4 regions of the Streptomyces sp. NPDC087901 genome follow, and region 1 is predicted to be linked to each of the others. Evidence: riboswitches for the same ligand, from Rfam matches in the RefSeq annotation. Region 1 holds a riboswitch; each other region holds the start of a gene.
What was found. A riboswitch is a leader RNA that binds a small molecule or an ion and turns the genes downstream of it on or off. The one in region 1 is predicted to bind S-adenosylmethionine.

Region 1 (5,085 bases):
CTCAGCAGCCGCCGGCGACGGCCGGGATGATCGAGATACCGGCACCGTCCGGGGTGACCGCGTCCAGGCCGCCCTCGAAGCGCACGTCGTCGTCGTTGACGTACACGTTCACGAAGCGGCGCAGCTTGCCCTGGTCGTCCAGGACGCGGGCGGCGATGCCCGGGTGGTCCTTCTCCAGGGACTCGATGACCTGGGAAAGGGTCGCGCCCTCGGCCGGGACCTCGGCCTGGCCGCCCGTGTAGGTGCGGAGGATGGTGGGGATACGGACCTTGACGCTCATGGTGGGTGCCCTTCCTGAGTCTCGAGTGGTCGGAAGCCGGTGCCCGGCAGGGGCCGGGGCGCCGGGTTCTCAGCTGGTGGCGAGTCCGGCGGCGCGGAAGGCTTCCAGACTCGGGCGGATCGTGGCGCTCGCCTGCGAGGTGGCGGCCACCGCGTCCAGCGTCTTGAGGCCGTCACCGGTGTTCAGGATGACAGTGGTGAGCGCCGGGTCCAGCAGACCGGCCTCGATCAGCTTCTGCGTCACGCCGACCGTCACCCCGCCGGCCGTCTCGGCGAAGATGCCCTCGGTGCGGGCCAGCAGCTTGATCGCGTCGACGACCTGCTCGTCGTTGACGTCCTCGACCGCGCCACCGGTGCGGCGGGCGATATCCAGGACGTACGGGCCGTCGGCCGGGTTGCCGATCGCCAGGGACTTGGCGATCGTGTTCGGCTTCTGCGGCCGCACCACGTCGTGACCGGCCTTGAAGGCCGCGGAGACCGGGGAGCAGCCCTCGGCCTGGGCGCCGAAGATCTTGTACGGCTTGTCCTCGACCAGGCCGAGCTTGATCAGCTCCTGGAGGCCCTTGTCGATCTTCGTGAGCTGCGAGCCGGACGCGATCGGGATGACGATCTGGTCGGGCAGCTGCCAGCCGAGCTGCTCGCAGATCTCGTAGGCGAGGGTCTTGGAGCCCTCGCCGTAGTACGGGCGCAGGTTGACGTTGACGAAGCCCCAGCCCTCGCCGAGCGGGTCGCCGATGAGCTCGGAGCAGAAGCGGTTGACGTCGTCGTAGTTGCCCTCGATGCCGACCAGCTCACCGCCGTACACCGCGGCCATGACGACCTTGCCCTGCTCCAGGTCGTGCGGGATGAACACGCACGAGCGCAGACCGGCGCGGGCGGCGGCGGCGCCCACGGCGCCGGCGAGGTTGCCGGTGGAGGAGCAGGAGAGGGTGGTGAACCCGAAGGCGCGGGCGGCCTCGACGGCGATCGCGACGACGCGGTCCTTGAAGGAGTGCGTCGGGTTGCCGGAGTCGTCCTTGACGTACAGACCGCCGGTGACGCCCAGCTCGCGGGCGAGGTTGTCGGCCTTGACCAGCTTGGTGAAGCCGGGGTTGATGTTGGGCTTGTCCGCGACGTCGGAGGGGACCGGCAGCAGCGGCGCGTAACGCCAGATGTTGTTCGGTCCGGCCTCGATGCGCTTCTTCAGCTCGTCCGGGGAGCCGCTCGGCAGGTCGTACGCCACTTCGAGCGGCCCGAAACAGGACGCGCAGGCGAAAAGGGGGCCGAGTGCGAATCGCTCTCCGCATTCGCGGCAGGAAAGCGCCGCGGCGGGACCGAGGTCCACGGAAGATTCGGTGTTTGCTGCAACAGTCTCAACAGCCATGATGGCGAGGTCCTTTCCTCATCTTCCTCGCGACGCATTTCGTCACGAGACGGAATTGGCACCTTCCCCACCTGACCTCGCGGTCGGCGGGAGGGTTGCCGGGACTTCAACGGGCCGTTCCCTCAGTCCCTCTGGATGAGCGCTGTGGCACTGGACCATGGATCCAGGCGTTTATCGGCGGACGGACCCCGGCATGCGACGGCCATCTGCGTTGTTCAAGACTGTAACCGAAGCACCGGACTGTTGAGATAGTCGTCCGAACCGCGAGATGGATCACATACAGGGAGTATCGACCGTGCTGGAAGAGGTCGAACGCTGGCTGACCAGGCGTTCCTGGTCAGCCGCCGACCGTCCGCTGGACCGTCTGCTGGAGGCCGGAAACGGCGCAAACGCACCGAGCGTGAGTGTGGTGCTGCCCGCGCTGAACGAGGCGGGGACGGTCGGGGACATCGTCACGACGATCCGGCGCGAGCTCATGGAGAAGGTCCAGCTGGTCGACGAGCTCGTGGTGATCGATTCCGGCTCGACGGACGCCACCACCGAGGTCGCCCGCAGGGCGGGTGCCCGGGTCGTCCACCGGGACGCGATCCTGCCCCGCATACCGGCCGTCCCCGGCAAGGGCGAGGTGCTGTGGCGGTCACTCCTGGTGACCGGCGGGGACATCGTCTGCTTCATCGACGCGGACCTGAAGGACTTCTCCGCGGACTTCGTCTCCGGCATCGTCGGCCCGCTGCTGACCGACCCCTCGGTGCAGTTCGTCAAGGCGATGTACGACCGCCCGTTCGGCGACACCACGGGCCAGGGCGGCCGGGTCACCGAAATGGTGGCACGCCCGCTGCTCAATCTGCACTGGCCGCAGCTGGCCGGTTTCGTCCAGCCGCTCGGCGGCGAGTACGCCGTGCGCCGCTCGCTGCTGGAGCGGCTGCCGTTCCCGGTCGGTTACGGAGTGGAGCTGGGCCTGCTCGTCGACGCCCTGCACACGGTCGGCCTGGACGCACTCGCCCAGGTCGACGTGGGCGTCAGGAAGCACCGCCACCAGGACGGCCAGGCGCTCGGCCGGATGGCCGCAGCCATCTACCGCACCGCCCAACTCCGCCTCTCACGAGGGCATCTGGTCCGCCCGTCGCTGACCCAGTTCGAGCGCGGCGAGCACGGTTTCGTCCCGCACACCTATCCGGTGGACACCGAGGAGCGGCCGCCGATGCGCGAGATCGAGGAGTACGTTTCACGCCGTGCGGCGTGACGTGGCCTGACTTCGTACGTTTGGGCGGTTCGTGATCGGGCTAGATTCCGCCCATGGTCTCCGAGCACGCCCCCCAGCCCGCTGCCCAGGTACTCGTCGCGTCCAATCGCGGCCCGGTCTCGTACGCGCTGCGCGAGGACGGCACCCTCGACTCCCGGCGCGGCGGCGGCGGACTCGTCTCCGGCCTGAGCGCCGTGGACGACAAGATGTGGGTCTGCGCCGCCCTCGGGGACGGCGACCGGGAGGCGGTGCGGCGCGGGGTCGGCGAACCGGGTGTCCGGATGCTCGACATCGACGCGGACGTGCACGCCGACGCGTACAACGGCATCGCCAACTCGGTGCTCTGGTTCGTGCACCACCTGCTCTACCAGACCCCCGTCGAACCCGTCTTCGACGCGGAGTTCCGCCGGCAGTGGGCCTCCTTCGAGACGTACAACCGGGCCTTCGCCGAGGCGCTCGCCGAGGAGGCGGGCCAGGGCGCGGCGGTCCTCGTGCAGGACTACCACCTGGCGCTGGTGCCCGGCATGCTCCGCGAGCTCCGCCCCGACCTGCGGATCGGCCACTTCTCGCACACCCCGTGGGCGCCCGTCGACTACTTCCGGCTGCTGCCCGACGACATCGCCGAACAGCTGCTGCACGGCATCCTCGGCGCCGACCGGGCGGCCTTCCTGACCCGCCGCTGGGCGGACGCGTTCATCGGCTGCTGCACGGAGATCCTCGGCGGCACCGGCCACACCCGGATCGGGGTGCACGGCCTCGGCGCCGACGCGGAGTTCCTGCGCCGCCGCGCACACGAGGCGGACGTGGACGAGCGGATGGCGGCGCTGAGGGAGCAGGTGGGCCCCGGCCGGAAGACGATCGTGCGGGTGGACCGTACGGAGCTGTCCAAGAACATCGTCCGCGGGATGCTCGCCTACCGCGCCCTGCTCGACGAGCGGCCCGAGTGGCGCGGACGCGTCGTCCACATCGCGTTCGCCTACCCGTCGCGGCAGGACCTCAGGGTCTACCGGGAGTACACCGACGAGGTGCAGCGCGTCGCCGACGCGGTCAACGAGGCATACGGGACGGCGGACTGGACCCCGGTCGTCCTCCACGTCAAGGACGACTTCGCCCGCTCGCTGGCCGCGTACCGGCTGGCGGACGTCGCACTCGTCAACCCGATCCGGGACGGGATGAACCTGGTCGCCAAGGAGGTCCCGGTCGTCTCCGACCACGGCTGCGCGCTGGTGCTGTCACGGGAGGCGGGGGCGTACGAGGAGCTGGGCGCCGACTCGATCACGGTGAATCCGTACGACGTGTCCGCCACCGCCGACGCGCTGCACGAGGCGCTGACGATGGCGGACGACGAGCGGACGGCCCGCACGAAGCGGCTGGCCGCGGCGGCCACCGCGCTGCCGCCGCAGCAGTGGTTCCTCGAACAGCTCGAGGCGCTGCGGCAGGGGTAGGGCGGGCGCGGTCACTGCCCCGGGCCCTGCGTCCCGGCCTCCTCCGCCGCCGTGGCCTCCGCCTCCGTGTCCGCGGCCTCTGCCGCATCGACCGAGAAGGCCGGGTGGTCCCACATCTCCGGCGGTGACGGATTGCCCGGCAGCGGGCCGATCTCCGTGCTGTGGCCGTCAGGCCCCGCGCAGAGGGTGAACGGCCCGGTGCGCGGATCCATCAGCGCGGCCAGGTGGGGATCGGCGTGGTGCAGCCACCAATGGGACATGCCGAGGGCCGGGTCGAGCCTCAGATGCTCGAAGGCCCGCCACAGAGTGGCTATCCGGGCGATCGCCTCGGGATGCGACCACCAATCCGCACACCAGGCCAGGTGGACACCGTCCACGCGTCGCCGCACCACCTGGGAGAGGAACTCGTCGTAGAAGGCATCCACCGACCGGAAGACCAGTTCGGTGCCGGCGTCGGCCTCCATCGGGGGCGGCGTTGCCATGACCGGGGCAGCGGTGTCCCCGTCACTTCCCCCGTCGGCGGGGACGCTCTCCTCTTCCTGCTGCTGCTGTCGCGACATCTGGCTCTCCCTTCGAAGCACACGGATCGTCTGTCCTGTCTGTAGCGCGGTGTCCGTCGGTCAGGCCAGCGGCAGCCCGTAGCGTCGTCGCACATCAAGTGCCTCGGCGGCGCGCCCGCAGTCCTCCAGGAGCTGGGCCCAGCGAGTTGCGGCCGACGTCAGGTCGTCACTCCGCAAAGGCTTGCGCGCGGACAG
Region 2 (5,085 bases), on a different contig from region 1:
GGGGCCGCGGTCACCGACGTGTTCCGCATCAGCATCGCGGCGGGCCCCGTACAGGAGTCGGAAGGGCACGTCCCGGGTACGCAGGAGAGCCTGATGGTGCTGGCCGGCACCGCCGTCGTCGGGCCGCCGGACGACACCCGTACGGCCGGCCCCGGCGCCTCCGCGCACTGGCGGGCCGACGCACCCCATGTCTACGGCGCGCCCGACGGGGATGTGCAGGGCATCCTCTTCGTCCGTTATCCCCCGCCGGGGGAGCTCGCAGGGGGAGATGGCCGGGGAACCGTGCGCGACGACGGCTGAGCGCAGAAGCTCACGCCGCGTCGGCCGCCACGTCGTTCGCGCGCGGGAAAGCGGGGTGGTCGCCGAGTCGGCGCACGAAGTCCTGGAGCCGGGGGTACGGGGACAAGGAGTTGACCGGGTGGGGCTGGACGAGCGCCACCCACAGGTCCACGTCGGCGGCCGTCAGCTCCGCACCCAGCGCATAGGGATGCGAGGATAGCCGGCGCTCCATCAGGTCGAGCGCCGCCGTTCGCTCCGAGGGCGATGCGGACGGAGTGACCTTCTGGTCCAGCAGTTCACGCAGGGCTTCGATGTCCGCAGCGAGCTCCGGCGGGTGCAGCGCGGAGGGGCAGGCCTCGTTGTGCCCGGACAGCAGACCGGCCAGGTCGCGGAGAATGTCGGGTGTGTGGTTGCTGACGATGCGGCCGCTCCAGCGGTCGCACAGAGCGGGAGCCGTCAGCGGTCCGTCGTAGTGGTGCACCGTCGCCTCGTACGCACTGCGCAGCGAGGCGAAGGCCTCGGGTGTTCCGGCCGGGTGGGTCAGGAGCGTGGTGGCGACCGAGTCCCGCAGACCGAGGAGGCCGAGCGTGATGGAGATGCGCAGCGAGCGCGGACAACTCGCCGACAGGAACAGTTCGTAGCGGTGCGGAGCCGGATAGAAGCCGCCGGCGAGGCCGACACCGATCCGGCTGTCGAAGCGGGGGGACGGAACACCCGACGACGGGCGCAGGCCCGCGGCGCGTGAAGCGGAGGCGGAGGAAACGGGGCCGCGCTGCGGCGAGTTGCCTGTACTGGAACCGCGCGATGCTGTCTCGGGCATGACTCTCCCTATGGGGATCCCTGGGGGGAACGACAAAGCCACCGCCGCCATGCCGGCACCGGCGGACGGATGCGGAGCGACTGCGCTTGCGTACCGGTCCGGACCGAGGGGACCCGTTCGATCCCGGTTCGAGCGCGCCGGGACAAGGAGTCCGGCCGATCGGACGGGGACGGGTCCGACGCGGACTAGTAAGCGCTGGAGACGCGCAACAGATCGATGTGCAGGCGCCTCGTCAAGCCGTTCCTGGGCAATTCCCACCGGTCCTGCCATCGGGGCTCGCGAGACGCGAGACCGCGCTTGTCCTGTTGCTCCAACAGGACCCGGTCGTCACCCGGGGCACCCCATCGCGGTGGAAGGGTTGCCTGTCAGCGGGCCGGGGCCGATGACCGCACGAGCGGGAGATCCCGCACGTGCAGCGCTGACAATCGTGACCGTCCACGCCAGTTTCGGTGCGTCCGGTGGTGCCGTCAAGAAGGCGGGACAAGCCGTCTCGACTGGTGGTCACCGGCGTTGACATCCTTTTCGGTGCGGCCCTAACCTCCGGCGCAGAGCAGAACGGTCACGAGTGCCGGCGAAGAGCCCTGGCTTGCCGGCCGGCAACCCTCGCACGCAGTGGGGTGCCCCAGGTGAGGACCGGACCGGATGACGTTCGGTAAGCGTGAGGCCCCGCGGGGCGGAATGGTGACGGTGAGCGGGATGAACGCAGCTGACGGGATGGCCGCTCGACGGCCTCGCGGCTGCGTCCTGCTGTGCGCGGACCGCTCCGTCGACCTGCTGCGTGTCAGCAGCGCGCTGTGTACGGCCGTTTCCCGCCCTCTCTGTCAGGGCTGACGGCCCTCCGATCCCCTGACATCCACCGCTGTCGCGGTGTGTCCTCTCCCCACCCGGCCCCTGTGCCGCGCTGTGTGCCGCGTCCCGCGGACCCGTCCCCGACGGGTGCGGTGCCGCGGCCTCCCGCGGTCCGGGGTGTCCGTATCCGCTGGAGCCCTCCATGAGTGAACTCTCCGGCGTCGCTGTGTCCCCGGGACCAGCGCCGCCCACCGAGGCGAACCCCCGTCCCGGCCCGACCGTCGCGCCCGAGCCCCTGGCGGCGCAGCGGGTCCTCCCGCTCAGACGTCCCGGCCGTTGGATCGTCACGGTCGTCGTGCTCGTACTCGTCGCCCAGATCATTCACGGTCTGGTGACCAACCCGTTCTACCAATGGGGCCGTTTCCAGTACTGGTTCCTGCGGCCGGCGATCCTCGACGGGCTGGTCATCACCCTCGAAGTGGCGGTGTACAGCGCTGCGCTGGGCCTGCTCGGCGGTGTCCTGCTGGCCCTGGCGAGACTCTCCCCGAACCCGGTGCTGCGCACGGCCAGCTGGCTCTACACCTGGCTGTTCCGCTCGGTGCCGCTGATCGTGGTCCTGCTGTTCCTCTACAACTTCAGTGCGCTCTACCGCACGGTGAGCGTCGGGGTGCCGTTCGGTCCGGCCTTCTTCACCTTCGACGAGTCGCGCCTTGCCACCGACATGGCCGTCGCGGTCGTCGGACTGAGCCTCAACGAGGCGGCCTACGCCTCCGAGGTGGTGCGCGGCGGCATCCTCTCCGTGGACCAGGGGCAGCACGAGGCGGCCGCCGCACTCGGCCTCCCGAGGCGGTACCAGTTCGCGAAGATCGTCTTCCCGCAGGCGCTGCGCTCGATCACCCCGAACTACGTCAACCAGTTGATCGGTCTGATCAAGGGCACCTCGCTGGTCTTCTACGTCTCCCTGCTCGACCTGTTCGGCTCCGTACAGAGCATGGGAAGCACCTACCCCGGCGACATCGTGCCCCTGCTGCTGGTCGCCACCGTCTGGTACCTGATCCTCACCAGCGCAGTGTCCGTCATCCAGTTCTACGTCGAGCGGCACTACTCAAGGGGCGCGCTGCGCACCCTGCCGCCGACCCCGCTGCGGAAGGTACGGACCGGCCTCGGCGAACTGAGGGCCCGGGTCCGGAGGGAGACGGCGACATGACCACCGACACGCAGGAGATACGCCCGGCCGCGGTCGAGGTGCACGACGTGTACAAGTGGTACGGCAGCCAACGGGTTCTGGACGGTGTGGGGCTGACCGTGCGGCCAGGCGAGGTCACGGTCATCCTCGGGCCGTCGGGCTCGGGCAAGTCCACCCTCCTCAGGGTGATCAACCACTTGGAGAAGCCGGAGATCGGCCATGTCAGCCTGAACGGCGAAATGATCGGTGTGCGCCGGCAGGGTGAACGGCTCAAGGAGCTCAGCGAGCGGGTCATTCTGGCCCAGCGCAGCCGGATCGGTTTCGTCTTCCAGAACTTCAACCTCTTCCCGCATCTGACCGTATTGGACAACGTGGCGGCCGCCCCGGTGGCGACGGGCAGGCTCGCCAAGGGCGCGGCCCGGGAGCGGGCCCGCGACCTGCTGGCCCGGGTGGGCCTCGCCGACCGGGCCGGGGCGTACCCCCGGCAGTTGTCCGGCGGCCAGCAGCAGCGGGTGGCCATCGCCCGTGCCCTCGCCCTGCGGCCCGGCGTCATTCTCTTCGACGAGCCGACGTCCGCGCTCGACCCGGAACTGGTCGGCGAGGTGCTGGCGGTCATCAAGGACCTGGCGAGCAGCGGCACCACCCTCGTCATCGTCACCCACGAGATCGGCTTCGCCCGTGAGGTCGCCGACCGGGTCGTCTTCATGGACGACGGCCGGATCGTCGAACAGGGCTCGCCCGCCCAGGTGTTGGACGACCCGCAGCACGACCGGACCAGGGACTTCCTCAGCAAGGTGCTCTGACCCCCGCACTTCGTGGAGCGAGGCGGTCCGGCCGTGCCCACCCGGCATTCCTTCCGTACCACCACCGCCCATCCGGCATTCCTTCGGCATCACCACCGCCCACCCGCCACCCGCCACCCGACAAGGACAGTCATGCACACCCTCAGCCTCCGTAGCAGCCTCATCCGCGGCGTCACCGCCTCCGTGGCCGTCGCCTCCCTCGCCATAGGTCTCGCCGCGTGCGGCGACAGCGACGCCGCCTCCAGGAGCGGCACAGCGGCGGCCGGAACGGTCACCGTCGGCGCCCTCTCCAACGGCGCCGGGAAGGAGACCGGACTCAAAGTGTCCGAGGTCAAGTCGATCAGTGCCGGACTGCCCGCGGAGGTCGCCGAGCGAGGCACGCTGGTGATCGGCGTGGGCGCGCTGCCGGCGGGGTTCCCGCCCCTGGCCTACGTGGGCGACGACCAGAAGACGCTCACCGGCGCCGAACCCGACCTCGGCCGACTGGTCGCGGCGGTCCTCGGGCTCAGGGCGGAGATCAAGAACTCGACCTGGGAGAACATGTTCGTCGGGATCGACAGCGGCAAGGTCGATGTGGCCCTGTCCAACGTCACCGACACCGAGGAACGCAAGAAGAAGTACGAGTTCGCCTCCTACCGGCAGGACAACCTCGCTTTCGAGGTGGCGAAGAAGAGCACCTGGAACTTCGAAGGCGACTACCGGAACCTGGCCGGCAAGACCGTCGCCGTCAGCGCGGGCACCAACCAGGAGAAGATCCTTCTGGAGTGGAAGGAGAAACTGGCGAAGGACGGCAAGACACTCGACGTCAAGTACTACCGGGACAGCAACGCCACCGCGCTGGCACTGGCCGGGGGGAAGATCGACACGTCCTTCGGCCCCAACCCCGGCATCGCCTACCACATCACCCAGACGGCGAACACGCCGAACGCGACGCGTAACGCGGGCAAGTTCTCCGGCGCGGGTTCGACGCTCCAAGGCCTGATCGCGGCCACCGCGAAGAAGGACAGCGGGCTCGCCGAGCCGATCGCGGCCGCGGTCAACCACCTGATCAAGAGCGGCCAGTACGCCCAGTGGCTCGCCGCCTGGAACCTCTCCAACGAGGCCGTCGACAGCTCACGGGTCGACCCGCCCGGGCTGCCGCTCGACAACTCCTGATCCACCGCCCGTCCGGGGACCCCGCCGTGCCGCGGCCGGGTCCCCGCCGCGCC
Region 3 (5,085 bases), on a different contig from region 1:
CGGTCTGCGCATGATCGAGCCCGGGTTCGTACGACTCAGTGCATGGCATCCCGATGCCGACGGCGCGACGGTGGCGGCCGATGTGGATGCGTTCGGAGGCGTGGGAGTGAAGGCGTAGGGGGCGGTGGCCGGCCACGGGTGTGCGGGGCGGGCGGCCCATCACGATCGAGTGTAAGGGCAGGATCGTGGGCCGTTCCGTTGCCGACTGTTCGGTCGATAGCCATCACGTGCACACCGCACGGGTCTTCCGTAGGGGCGGTCGATTCTGGAACACTCCAGTCGCTTTCGCCCCCACATCCCCTCACCCTGCAGAGGCCCCCACCCATGGCAGAACTCAACCGTCGCCGCCTCCTGCAACTCGCCGGAGGCACGGCCGCCTACACCGCGTTGTCGAGCAGCATCGCCCGCGCCGCATCTCTTCCCGCGCGGGGTCGTACAGGCTCCCTTCAGGACGTCGAGCACATCGTCGTCCTGATGCAGGAGAACCGTTCCTTCGACCACTACTTCGGCACCATGAACGGCGTCCGCGGCTTCGGTGACCCGCGGCCGGTCACCCTGCCCAGCGGGAAGCCGGTCTGGCATCAGAAGGACCTCCTCGGCAAGGAGGTGCTGCCGTTCCGGCCGCCCGCCGACAAGCTCGGGATGCAGTTCCTCCGGGACCTGAACCACGACTGGGCGGGCGGGCACCGGGCGTTCAACAAGGGTGCGTACGACCAGTGGGTGCCGGCCAAGACGGCTACGACGATGGCCCACCTCACACGTGAGGACATACCGTTCCACTACGCCCTCGCCGACGCGTTCACCGTCTGCGACGCGTACCACTGCTCGTTCATCGGGTCGACCGACCCGAACCGCTACTACCTGTGGAGCGGACATACGGGGAACGACGGGTCCGGCGGCGGTCCCGTGCTCGGCAACGACGAGGCGGGGTACGGCTGGACCACCTACCCCGAGCGGCTGGAGCAGGCCGGGGTGTCGTGGAAGGTGTACCAGGACATCGGTGACGGGCTCGACGCGGCAGGGTCCTGGGGGTGGATCAACGATGCCTATCGAGGTACGTACGGCGACAACTCGCTCCTCTACTTCAACAGTTACCGCGAGGCCGAGCCCGGCGATCCGCTGTACGACAAGGCGCGTACCGGGACCGACATCAAGAACGGTGGCGGGCTCCTCGATGACCTGAAGGCCGATGTCCGGGCCGGGACGCTGCCGAAGGTGTCCTGGATCGTTGCCCCGGAGGCGTACAGCGAGCATCCCAACTGGCCCGCGAATTACGGTGCCTGGTACATCTCGCAGGTCCTGGACGCACTGACCGCCGACCCCGAGGTCTGGGGCCGGACGGCCCTCTTCATCACCTACGACGAGAACGACGGCTTCTTCGATCACATCGTGCCGCCCTTCGTGCCGTCGGGGGCCTCGCAGGGCCTGTCCACCGTGGACACCTCCGCCGACTACTTCCCCGGCGACATCCGGTACGCAGCCGGTCCGTACGGGCTCGGCCAGCGGGTGCCCATGATGGTCGTTTCCCCTTGGAGCACCGGCGGGTTCGCGTGTTCCGAGGTCTTCGACCACACCTCCGTCATCCGGTTCATCGAGCAGCGCTTCGGTGTGCGCGAGCCCAACATCTCGCCCTGGCGGCGCGCCGTCTGCGGTGATCTCACCTCGGCCTTCGACTTCCGCCGTTCGGACACCTCGGACGTCTCGCTGCCGTCGACGGATGCCTATGAGCCTCCGGACCGCCTCCGGCACCCCGACTACGTCCCCGCGCCGCCCGCCACCGGCAGCGTGCCCAAGCAGGAGAAGGGGGCCCGGCCCACCCGGCCGCTGCGCTACGCGCCCTTCGTGGACGGTGCCGCCGATACGGCCACCGGCAAGTACCGCCTCACCTTCAGTGGCGGCGCCGCCGCAGGGGCGCAGTTCCTCGTGACTTCCGCGAACCGCACCGACGGGCCCTGGACCTACACCACCGAGGCCGGAAAGTCCCTCTCGGACAGCTGGAACACCGCCTACTCCAAGGGAGTGACCGACCTCACCGTCCACGGCCCCAACGGATTCCTGCGCACCTTCCGGGCGGCCGGGAAGGTGGCGGGGCCGGAGGTGACGACTCGTCATGATGCCGCCACCGGTGGGCTCGAACTGACCTTCGTCAATGGCGGTTCCGCGACTGTGCGTCTGACCGTTCGCAGTGCCGTCGGGTACGGGGGAGGGGTGCAGACCTTCGAGGTCCGTGCGGGCGCGACTGTGAAGCACGCGCTTGACCTGCGGGGAAGCAAGAGCTGGTACGACGTCACCGTCGTCTCCGATGTGGACGCCACGTTCCTGCGGCGCTTCGCCGGGCACGTCGAGACGGGCCGGCCCGGTTCGAGCGACCCGGGTCTCGTCACCGGGTGAGTGGTCCCCGGCCCGGCGGGTGGTTCGGGGGTGGGCGGCGCCCGTGGCCGGGCGCCCGGCGCTCCTGACCACCCGTCGGGCCGGGCGCCCCGCGCTCCTGGCCACCCGTCGGGCCCTGCCGAGTGCGTGGGTTAGAGTCTTGGACGGGTCATGAGTTCCAGTGCACAGCCCCGGCTTGCTGGACGGCACCCCGCTCCGCTGCGGGTGCTCCGGGTGACGACCTGCCCCGTACGCAGGGTACGGGGAACAGCGGACCGCGGTGCAGGGCACTCGGGGTCCTCACCCCGGAAGGCGAACCTCACCATGTTGCGTCATCTCACCCAGAACGACTCCGTGCGGAGCGACGACTGCACCCGCTACGCCGCGGGGCACCGTGTGCACTGGATCCATGCCAAGAAGTGCCGGCAGGAGCCGGGCCGGGCCGTCGAGATCCTGCTCACCTCCGGTGACGTCCGCGACGACGGATGGGTCGAACTGCGTCCCGCCTTCGACTACTCGGGTGAGCTCCCCGTGGTCTGGACGCACGCTCCACTCTCGCTGCGGGAAACGCTCGCCGGTCACCGCGGGCGTGTGTACTGGCTGGAGCGCTGGCATGCGCTGAAGCTCGTGGAGGGTGAAGGCGGCGGCGGACTCGGGGACGAGAGAGGTGCCGGGCTGGTCAATGTCGGGCTCCAGGGCGGGGCCCTCTGCGAGGTCGGCTCCGCCCGGTGCGGTACATCGTGATGCTTATCAATTGTGCCGAGATGTCGTCCTGTTGTTCTGTTCGAGGTGCGGAATTGATCGCCCTCGACCGTTCCGGCGTCACATAAAATCCTTATAGTGAACGTGCGTTGATCGCATGATCGTGACGCTTGCAGCTGTCGCCACAGGAGTCAGGACTCATGACGCGCCCTTCATCCACCGAGCCCGCGCCGTCCACTCCTCCACCGCCTCCCGGCTGTCCGGCTCACGCCGGGGCCGTGCCGCTCGGCGGGCCGGGCTTCCAGACCGAACCCCAGGCCGCCTACCGCGCCATGCGGCGTGATCACGGGCCTGTCGTCCCCGTGGAGCTGCCGGGCGGGTTCCCCGCCTGGCTGGTCATCGGGTACCGCGAACTCCATCAAGTCACCAGCGACGGCGCGCTGTTCCCGCGTGATGTCGGCCTCTGGAACCAATGGCCCCACATCCCCGACGACTGGCCCCTGTTGCCGATGGTGGGGCGTCCCCTGCCGTCCATCTACTTCAGCGCGGGGGAGGAGCACCAGCGGCACGCCCGCATGGTCGGGCCGGCCCTGGAAGGCGCGGACCCCCATCAGATCCGCAGCCACTGCGAGCAGTTGGCCGACCGGCTCATCGACGACGTGTGCAGCCGCGGTACGGCCGACCTTGTCGCTGACTTCTGCGATCCCCTTCCCGTCCTCGTCCTCGCCCGGCTGGTCGGGTTCCCCGACGCCGAAGGCGCCGACATCGCCCGGGTGCTGAAGGACCTTGCCGACGGCGGCCCGGACGCGCAGAGCGCCCATCTGCGGTTCGGGGAACACATGGCCAGGCTGGTGGCCGCGAAGCGGGCCGCGCCCGGGGACGACGTGACCTCGCGCATGCTCGCCTTTCCCGAGGCTTTCACCGACGAGGAGTACATGCTCGACCTGATGGCCATCACGGCCGCCGGGCACCTCACCACCGCCGACTGGATCAGCAACTCCCTTCGGCTGATGCTCACCGAGGACGAGTTCGCCGACTCCATGGCCCGCGGCCGGCGCAGCATCGGCGAGGCCATGAACGAGGTGCTCTGGGAGGACACGCCCACCCAGATCCTCGCCGGACGCTGGGCCGTACGGGACACCCAGCTCGGCGGACAGCGGATCAAGGCCGGGGACATGCTGCTGCTCGGGCTCGGTGCCGCCAATACCGACCCCCTGATCCGCCAGAGCATGTCGGACACCGGAGCAGCCGCACAGGGCGGCAACGGTGCCCATCTCGCCTTCAGCCACGGCGAGTACCGATGCCCGTTCCCCGCGCAGGAGATCGCCGAGATCATCGCCCGTACCGGCATCGAGGTCCTGCTCGACCGGCTGCCCGATCTCCAACTGGGCGTCCCCGCCGGCGAACTCGTGCGACGGCCTTCCGCGTTCCTTCGAGGCTCTACCGCGCTCCCTGTTCGGTTCACCCCCGTTCGTACGACAGGAGACTTCTCGTGAACTGCCCCCACGCCGCCGCCCAGGCAGCAGCCCCGGACGGCGGGACCGTCGTCATCGACCCGATGGTCCAGGACCTGGACGGTGAGACGGCGCGGCTGCTCGACGCCGGGCCGCTGGCCCGGATCGAGCTGCTCGGTGTACCGGCCTGGACCATCACCCGGCACGCGGACGCCCGGCAGCTCCTGCTCGATCCCCGGCTGGTGAAGGACCTCGACGCCTGGGGTCTGTGGCAGAGCGGCGAGGTGACGCACGCGTGGCCGCTCATCGGGATGATCGACGCCGGCCGGTCCATGTTCACCGTCGACGGCGACGAGCACCGCCGGCTGCGGACCAAGACCTCCCAGGCGCTCACGCCCCGCCGGCTGGAGGCGATACGCCCCGACATCGAGAAGTTCACCGAGGAACTGCTGGACGCGCTCGCCGAGGGCGGTAAGGACGGGGCCGTCGTCGACCTCAAGTCCGTGTTCGCGCAGCCGCTGCCCATGCGGGTCGTCGGCATGCTGATGGGGGTCGACCC
Region 4 (5,085 bases), on a different contig from region 1:
GGGGGCGATCTCGGCGGTCCTGGGGGCCTTCCTCTACCTCTTCCCCCGCGCCCGGGTCACCAGTCTGTTCCCGTTCCTGCTGTTCCTGCCGCTGCGCTTCCCCGCGTGGATCGTGCTGGTCTTCTGGTTCGTCCTGCAGTGGCTGGCGGCCGAGGGCGCGGGCAGCGGGCCCGGCGTGGCCTACCTCGCCCATGTGGTCGGCTTCGCCACCGGCTTTCTCTACGCCTGGGGGCGCTTCCGGCGCGGGGCCGGAGCCTTGCGTCCGGATCAGGCGGGATAGAGGAGCGTGGTGCGGCGCGCGCAGCTGCAGGGCGGAGGAGGGAGTCACTGCGGAGCACGGGCGACCGACGACAACGCCGCTCACGTGCGTGCCGGGCCCCGCGGGCCCGGCATGATCCGGACGCAAGGCTCTAGAGTGAAGTCTCCAGCCACGGCCACCGAGGGAGAAAGCCAGCCGTGATCACCGCGATCGTACTCATCAAGACCAGCGTGGACCGGATTCCTGAGATCGCCGAGGCCATCGCCTCGCTGGACAGCGTCAGCGAGGTCTTCTCGGTCACCGGTACGTACGACCTGATCGCCATGGTCCGGGTGTCCAAGCACGACGACCTCGCCGATGTCATCCCCGGCCGGATCAGCAAGATCCCCGGTGTCGAGGGAACCGACACCCACGTGGCGTTCCGCACGTACTCGCAGCACGACCTGGAGGCGGCCTTCGCCATCGGTCTGGACGCTTAGGACTCTCAGCACTTTCGGCCGGGTACGGACAGCTGTCCGTACCCGGCCGAAAGTGCTGAGGGGGGTCTCGTCTCAGACCTGCGCGGCCGCGCCCCGGTCCGGGACGCAACGGCCGTCCTCGGTGCGGTACTTCCACTGGGCACCCTCGCTCACGAGTTCCCTGACCGCCTGCAGGAAGCGCTCGATGTGCTCGTCCGGTGTACCGGCGCCGAAGCTGACCCGGATCGCGTTGAGGGACTTCTGGCCCGGCTCCGCCTCCGGCGCGCCGCACTCCCCGACGTCCTGCGGGTCGCTGCCGAGCAGGGTGCGCACGAGGGGGTGGGCGCAGAACAGTCCGTCACGCACTCCGATGCCGTACTCGGCGGAGAGCGCCGCGGCGAAGTGCGAGCTGTTCCAGCCCTCCACCACGAAGGAGATGACGCCGACCCGCGGGGCGTCGTCGCCGAACAGCGAGAGCACCTTGACTTCGGGGACCTCGGCGAGTCCGGCGCGGACCGCGGAGACGAGCTGCTGCTCGCGGGCGACCAGGCTGTCGAACCCGGCCTCGGTGAGCGCCTTGCAGGCGGAGGCGATGGAGTAGACGCCGATGACGTTGGGCGAGCCGGCCTCGTGGCGGGCGGCGGTGGTGTGCCATTCGACGTCGACACCGCCGTCGGTGCGCCGGGCGACCTTGCGGGAGGCGCCGCCGCCGGCCAGGTAGGGCTCGGCGTCGCGCAGCCAGTCGGAGCGGCCGGCGAGGACCCCGGAGCCGAACGGTGCGTACAGCTTGTGCCCGGAGAAGGCGACCCAGTCGACGTCCAGCTCGGCGATGTCGACGGGGTGGTGCGGGGCCAGCTGGGCGGCGTCCAGCACGATCCGGGCGCCGTGGGCGTGCGCGGCGGCGGCGAGCTCCTTGACCGGCCACAGCTCGCCGGTGACGTTGGAGGCGCCGGTGACGCAGACCAGCGCGGGGCCGTAGGGGTCGCGGTCGGCGAGGGCCCGCTCCAGCGTCTCGACGGCCTCGTCCGGGGTGCGCGGGGCGTTCAGGTACGTCACGCGGGCGTCGCGCCAGGGCAGCAGCGAGGCGTGGTGCTCGGTCTCGAAGACGAACACCTGGCAGTCGGCGGGCAGAGCGGCGGCGAGCAGGTTGAGCGAGTCGGTGGTGGACCGGGTGAAGACCACCTGGTCGTCGGCGCGGCAGCCGAGGAACTCCGCGACCGTCTCGCGGCTGCTCTCGAAGAGGTCCGTGGAGAGCTGCGAGAGGTAGCCGGCACCGCGGTGGACGCTGCCGTAGTACGGCGCGTACGCGGCCACGTCGTCCCACACCCGCTGCAGGGCCGGAGCGCTGGCGGCGTAGTCCAGCGCGGCGTAGGTGACCTCTCCGCCGGTGACCAGCGGAACCGTCACATCCTTGCCCAGAACCGGCAGCGGCGCACAAATCGACTGGTCGGTGGCAGCGGTGAAGACAGACATGACGAACTCCCGTAACAGGCAGGCGAATTCCGCGTGCCTGCGGATACGCGGCAGCACGGAAGGAAGAAAGAGGGGTGTGCGGAAGAGGGCCGAAAAGCCCTATCGCATTCGCTTGCTCACAAGAGGCTCCCTGAGGACCAGGACCCCACGGGTGGACATCTGACGATGTCGAGGGGTCCGCGCTTGCCGCAGACCTCGCTGCCTGCGGCCTGGTCTTCACCCGGGGCACCCCGCCACGGACGGAGGGTTGCCGGACAGCGGGCCGGGGCCGTAGTCGCTGTCACTCATGACCTGCGCAGCATCTTGCCATACGTGCGAGAACGCGCAAGGCGCAGTCCATGATCTGGACTGCGCCCTGCCTCACACTCCGTACGCCGGCCCCTCAGGCGTTGCTGGCCACGACCCATCTCTCCAGCGCCCGGCCTGCCGCGCCCGAGTCGATGGACTCGGCGGCCTTCGCCATCCCCGCGGTGAGCTGCTCGGTGAGCGTGCCCTCCCCCGGGTCCAGCGCGACGAGCGCCGCCGCCGAGTTGAGCAGGACGGCGTCCCGTACGGGTCCCGTCTCCCCGGCGATCAGCCGGCGGGCCACATCGGCGTTGTACGAGGCGTCGGCGCCCCGCAGCGCCTCCACCGGCACCAGGTCGATGCCGACGTCGCGCGGGTCGAAGGCCTCCTCGCGCACCACGCCGCCCCTGGCGACCCAGACACGGGAGGTCGCGGTGGTGGTCAGCTCGTCCAGGCCGTCGTCGCCGCGGAAGACCAGGGCGGAGTTGCCGCGCTCGGCGAGGACGCCCGCGACGATGGGTGCCATCCGCAGGTCGGCGACGCCGATCGCCTGTGAGCGCACCTTGGCCGGGTTGGTGAGCGGCCCGAGGATGTTGAAGGTGGTCGGTGCGCCGAGCTCCGCCCGGGCCTTGGCCGCATACCTCAGGGCGGGGTGGAACTTCACGGCGAAACAGAACGTGATGCCCGCTTCCTCGGCCACCTCCACCACACGCTGCGGGGACAGCTCCAGATTGACGCCGAGCTTCCCCAGGACGTCGGAGGAACCGCTGGCCGACGACGAGGCGCGGTTGCCGTGCTTGACGACCTTGGCACCGGTCCCCGCCACGACGATCGCCGACATGGTGGAGATGTTGACCGTCTTGGCCATGTCGCCGCCGGTGCCCACGATGTCGACCGTACGGCCGGGTACATGGATGGTCGTGGCGTGCTCGTACATCGCGCGGACCAGGCCGGAGACCTCCGTGACGGTCTCGCCCTTGGCGCGCAGCGCCACCGCGAAGCCGGCGATCTGCACGTCGGTCGCCTCGCCGCTCATGATGCGGTCCATCGCCCAGGCGGTGTCGTCGGCGGTCAGGTCCTGGCCGCGCAGCAGGGGGGTCAGCACGCCGGGCCAGGAACGAGCCGCCACGCTGTCGCCGCCGACCGGGGTCACAACGTTCATGGTCCACTCCTGGGTCCACAGCCGATAAAAGGAACGACACCACCCTATCGAGCCCCTGGGACAGCGAAGAGCCCCGTCCATGCGATGGACGGGGCTCCTGCTGTGGCGATCAGTTCAGGTGATCAGTGGTGGCCGTGGCCGCTGGTGATCTCCTTGTACTCCTCGGCGGTGGGCTTGGCGATCTGGTTGTCCTCGCCGTAAAGCGCCTTGCTGAGCCTGGCCCGCAGCTTCTGCACCGCGGACACCTTGCGCTCGACACCGTTCTCGTCGACCGTCGGGCCGATCTCGACCGGCTTGTACTGCTCGTGCGCGGTGAGCGTGTGCAGCTGCGCCGGTGAGAGCGGCTCGTGGACCTCGACGAACTCACCGTGCGGCAGGCGCTTGATGAGACCGGACTCGCGTCCGTGCAGCACCTTCTCCTTGTCCCGGCGCTGAAGGCCGAGGCAGATCCGCCTGGTCGCGATGAACGCGATGACCGGGCCCACGAAGATGAAGATCCGGACGAACCACGAGATGGCGTTCAGCGACAGGTGGAAGTGCGTGGCCCACAGGTCGTTGCCACCGCCGATGAAGACGATGATGTACTCGGTGATCCAGGCGACGCCGAAGGCCGTACGGGTGGGGGCGTTGCGCGGGCGGTCCAGGATGTGGTGCTCGCGCTTGTCCCCGGTGATCCAGGACTCGATGAACGGGTAGACCGCGATGATCGCGAGCACCAGTCCGAAGGCCATCAGCGGGATGAACACACCCAGGACGAGCGTGTGGCCCCAGAGGTTGATCTCCCAGCCGGGCATCACTCGGATCAGACCCTCGGCGAAGCCCATGTACCAGTCGGGCTGGGCGCCGGTGGACACCTGGTCCGGGCGGTACGGGCCGATGGCCCAGATCGGGTTGATCGAGGCGATGCCCGCGATGACGGCGATGACACCGAAGACCAGGAAGAAGAAGCCTCCGGCCTTCGCCATGTACACCGGCAGCAGCGGCATGCCCACGACGTTCTTGTTGGTCCGTCCGGGACCCGCGAACTGCGTGTGCTTGTGGTAGAAGACCAGGATCAGGTGGGCCACCAGCAAGCCGAGCATGATGCCCGGCAGCAGCAGGATGTGGATCGAGTAGAACCGGGCGACGAAGTCGCCGCCGGGGAACTCCCCGCCGAACAGGAACATCGAGATGTACGTGCCGACGACCGGCGTGGCCAGGATCGCGCCCTGGGTGAAGCGGACACCCGTACCGGACAGCAGGTCGTCCGGGAGCGAGTAGCCGGTGAAGCCGGTGAACATACCGAGCACGAACAGCAGGAAGCCGAACAGCCAGTTGATCTCACGCGGCTTGCGGAACGCACCCGTGAAGAAGACGCGCATCATGTGCACGAACATGCCGGCCAGGAAGATCAGCGCGGCCCAGTGGTGGATCTGCCGGACGAGCAGACCACCGCGGACGTCGAAGCT

Region 2: linked by a shared signal. The riboswitch ahead of ACIOEW_RS17735 (amino acid ABC transporter permease) and the one ahead of thrC (threonine synthase) in region 1 are both predicted to bind S-adenosylmethionine.
Region 3: linked by a shared signal. The riboswitch ahead of ACIOEW_RS08095 (hypothetical protein) and the one ahead of thrC (threonine synthase) in region 1 are both predicted to bind S-adenosylmethionine.
Region 4: linked by a shared signal. The riboswitch ahead of ACIOEW_RS04230 (aminotransferase class V-fold PLP-dependent enzyme) and the one ahead of thrC (threonine synthase) in region 1 are both predicted to bind S-adenosylmethionine.

The regions. Positions count from the first base shown of each region.
Region 1 is NZ_JBIUUC010000017.1:171,431-176,515, reverse strand. Features, by position in the region: gene ACIOEW_RS35955 (MoaD/ThiS family protein) at 2-280, opposite strand; gene thrC (threonine synthase) at 350-1,642, opposite strand; SAM riboswitch class I at 1,658-1,784, opposite strand; gene ACIOEW_RS35945 (glucosyl-3-phosphoglycerate synthase) at 1,938-2,885, shown strand; gene ACIOEW_RS35940 (trehalose-6-phosphate synthase) at 2,939-4,330, shown strand; gene ACIOEW_RS35935 (DUF4913 domain-containing protein) at 4,342-4,890, opposite strand; gene ACIOEW_RS35930 (trypsin-like peptidase domain-containing protein) at 4,951-5,085, opposite strand, start outside.
Region 2 is NZ_JBIUUC010000005.1:120,851-125,935, reverse strand. Features, by position in the region: gene ACIOEW_RS17750 (helix-turn-helix domain-containing protein) at 1-300, shown strand, start outside; gene ACIOEW_RS17745 (glutathione S-transferase C-terminal domain-containing protein) at 311-1,099, opposite strand; gene ACIOEW_RS17740 (putative leader peptide) at 1,285-1,335, opposite strand; SAM riboswitch class IV at 1,388-1,532, opposite strand; SAM riboswitch class IV at 1,657-1,764, shown strand; gene ACIOEW_RS17735 (amino acid ABC transporter permease) at 2,091-3,095, shown strand; gene ACIOEW_RS17730 (amino acid ABC transporter ATP-binding protein) at 3,092-3,877, shown strand; gene ACIOEW_RS17725 (transporter substrate-binding domain-containing protein) at 4,010-5,032, shown strand.
Region 3 is NZ_JBIUUC010000002.1:590,167-595,251, forward strand. Features, by position in the region: gene ACIOEW_RS08085 (SAM-dependent methyltransferase) at 1-118, shown strand, start outside; gene ACIOEW_RS08090 (phosphocholine-specific phospholipase C) at 325-2,391, shown strand; SAM riboswitch class IV at 2,538-2,647, shown strand; gene ACIOEW_RS08095 (hypothetical protein) at 2,695-3,114, shown strand; gene ACIOEW_RS08100 (cytochrome P450) at 3,273-4,568, shown strand; gene ACIOEW_RS08105 (cytochrome P450) at 4,565-5,085, shown strand, end outside.
Region 4 is NZ_JBIUUC010000001.1:951,862-956,946, reverse strand. Features, by position in the region: gene ACIOEW_RS04240 (rhomboid family intramembrane serine protease) at 1-280, shown strand, start outside; gene ACIOEW_RS04235 (Lrp/AsnC ligand binding domain-containing protein) at 457-738, shown strand; gene ACIOEW_RS04230 (aminotransferase class V-fold PLP-dependent enzyme) at 811-2,190, opposite strand; SAM riboswitch class IV at 2,365-2,482, opposite strand; gene trpD (anthranilate phosphoribosyltransferase) at 2,573-3,637, opposite strand; gene ACIOEW_RS04220 (ubiquinol-cytochrome c reductase cytochrome b subunit) at 3,760-5,085, opposite strand, start outside.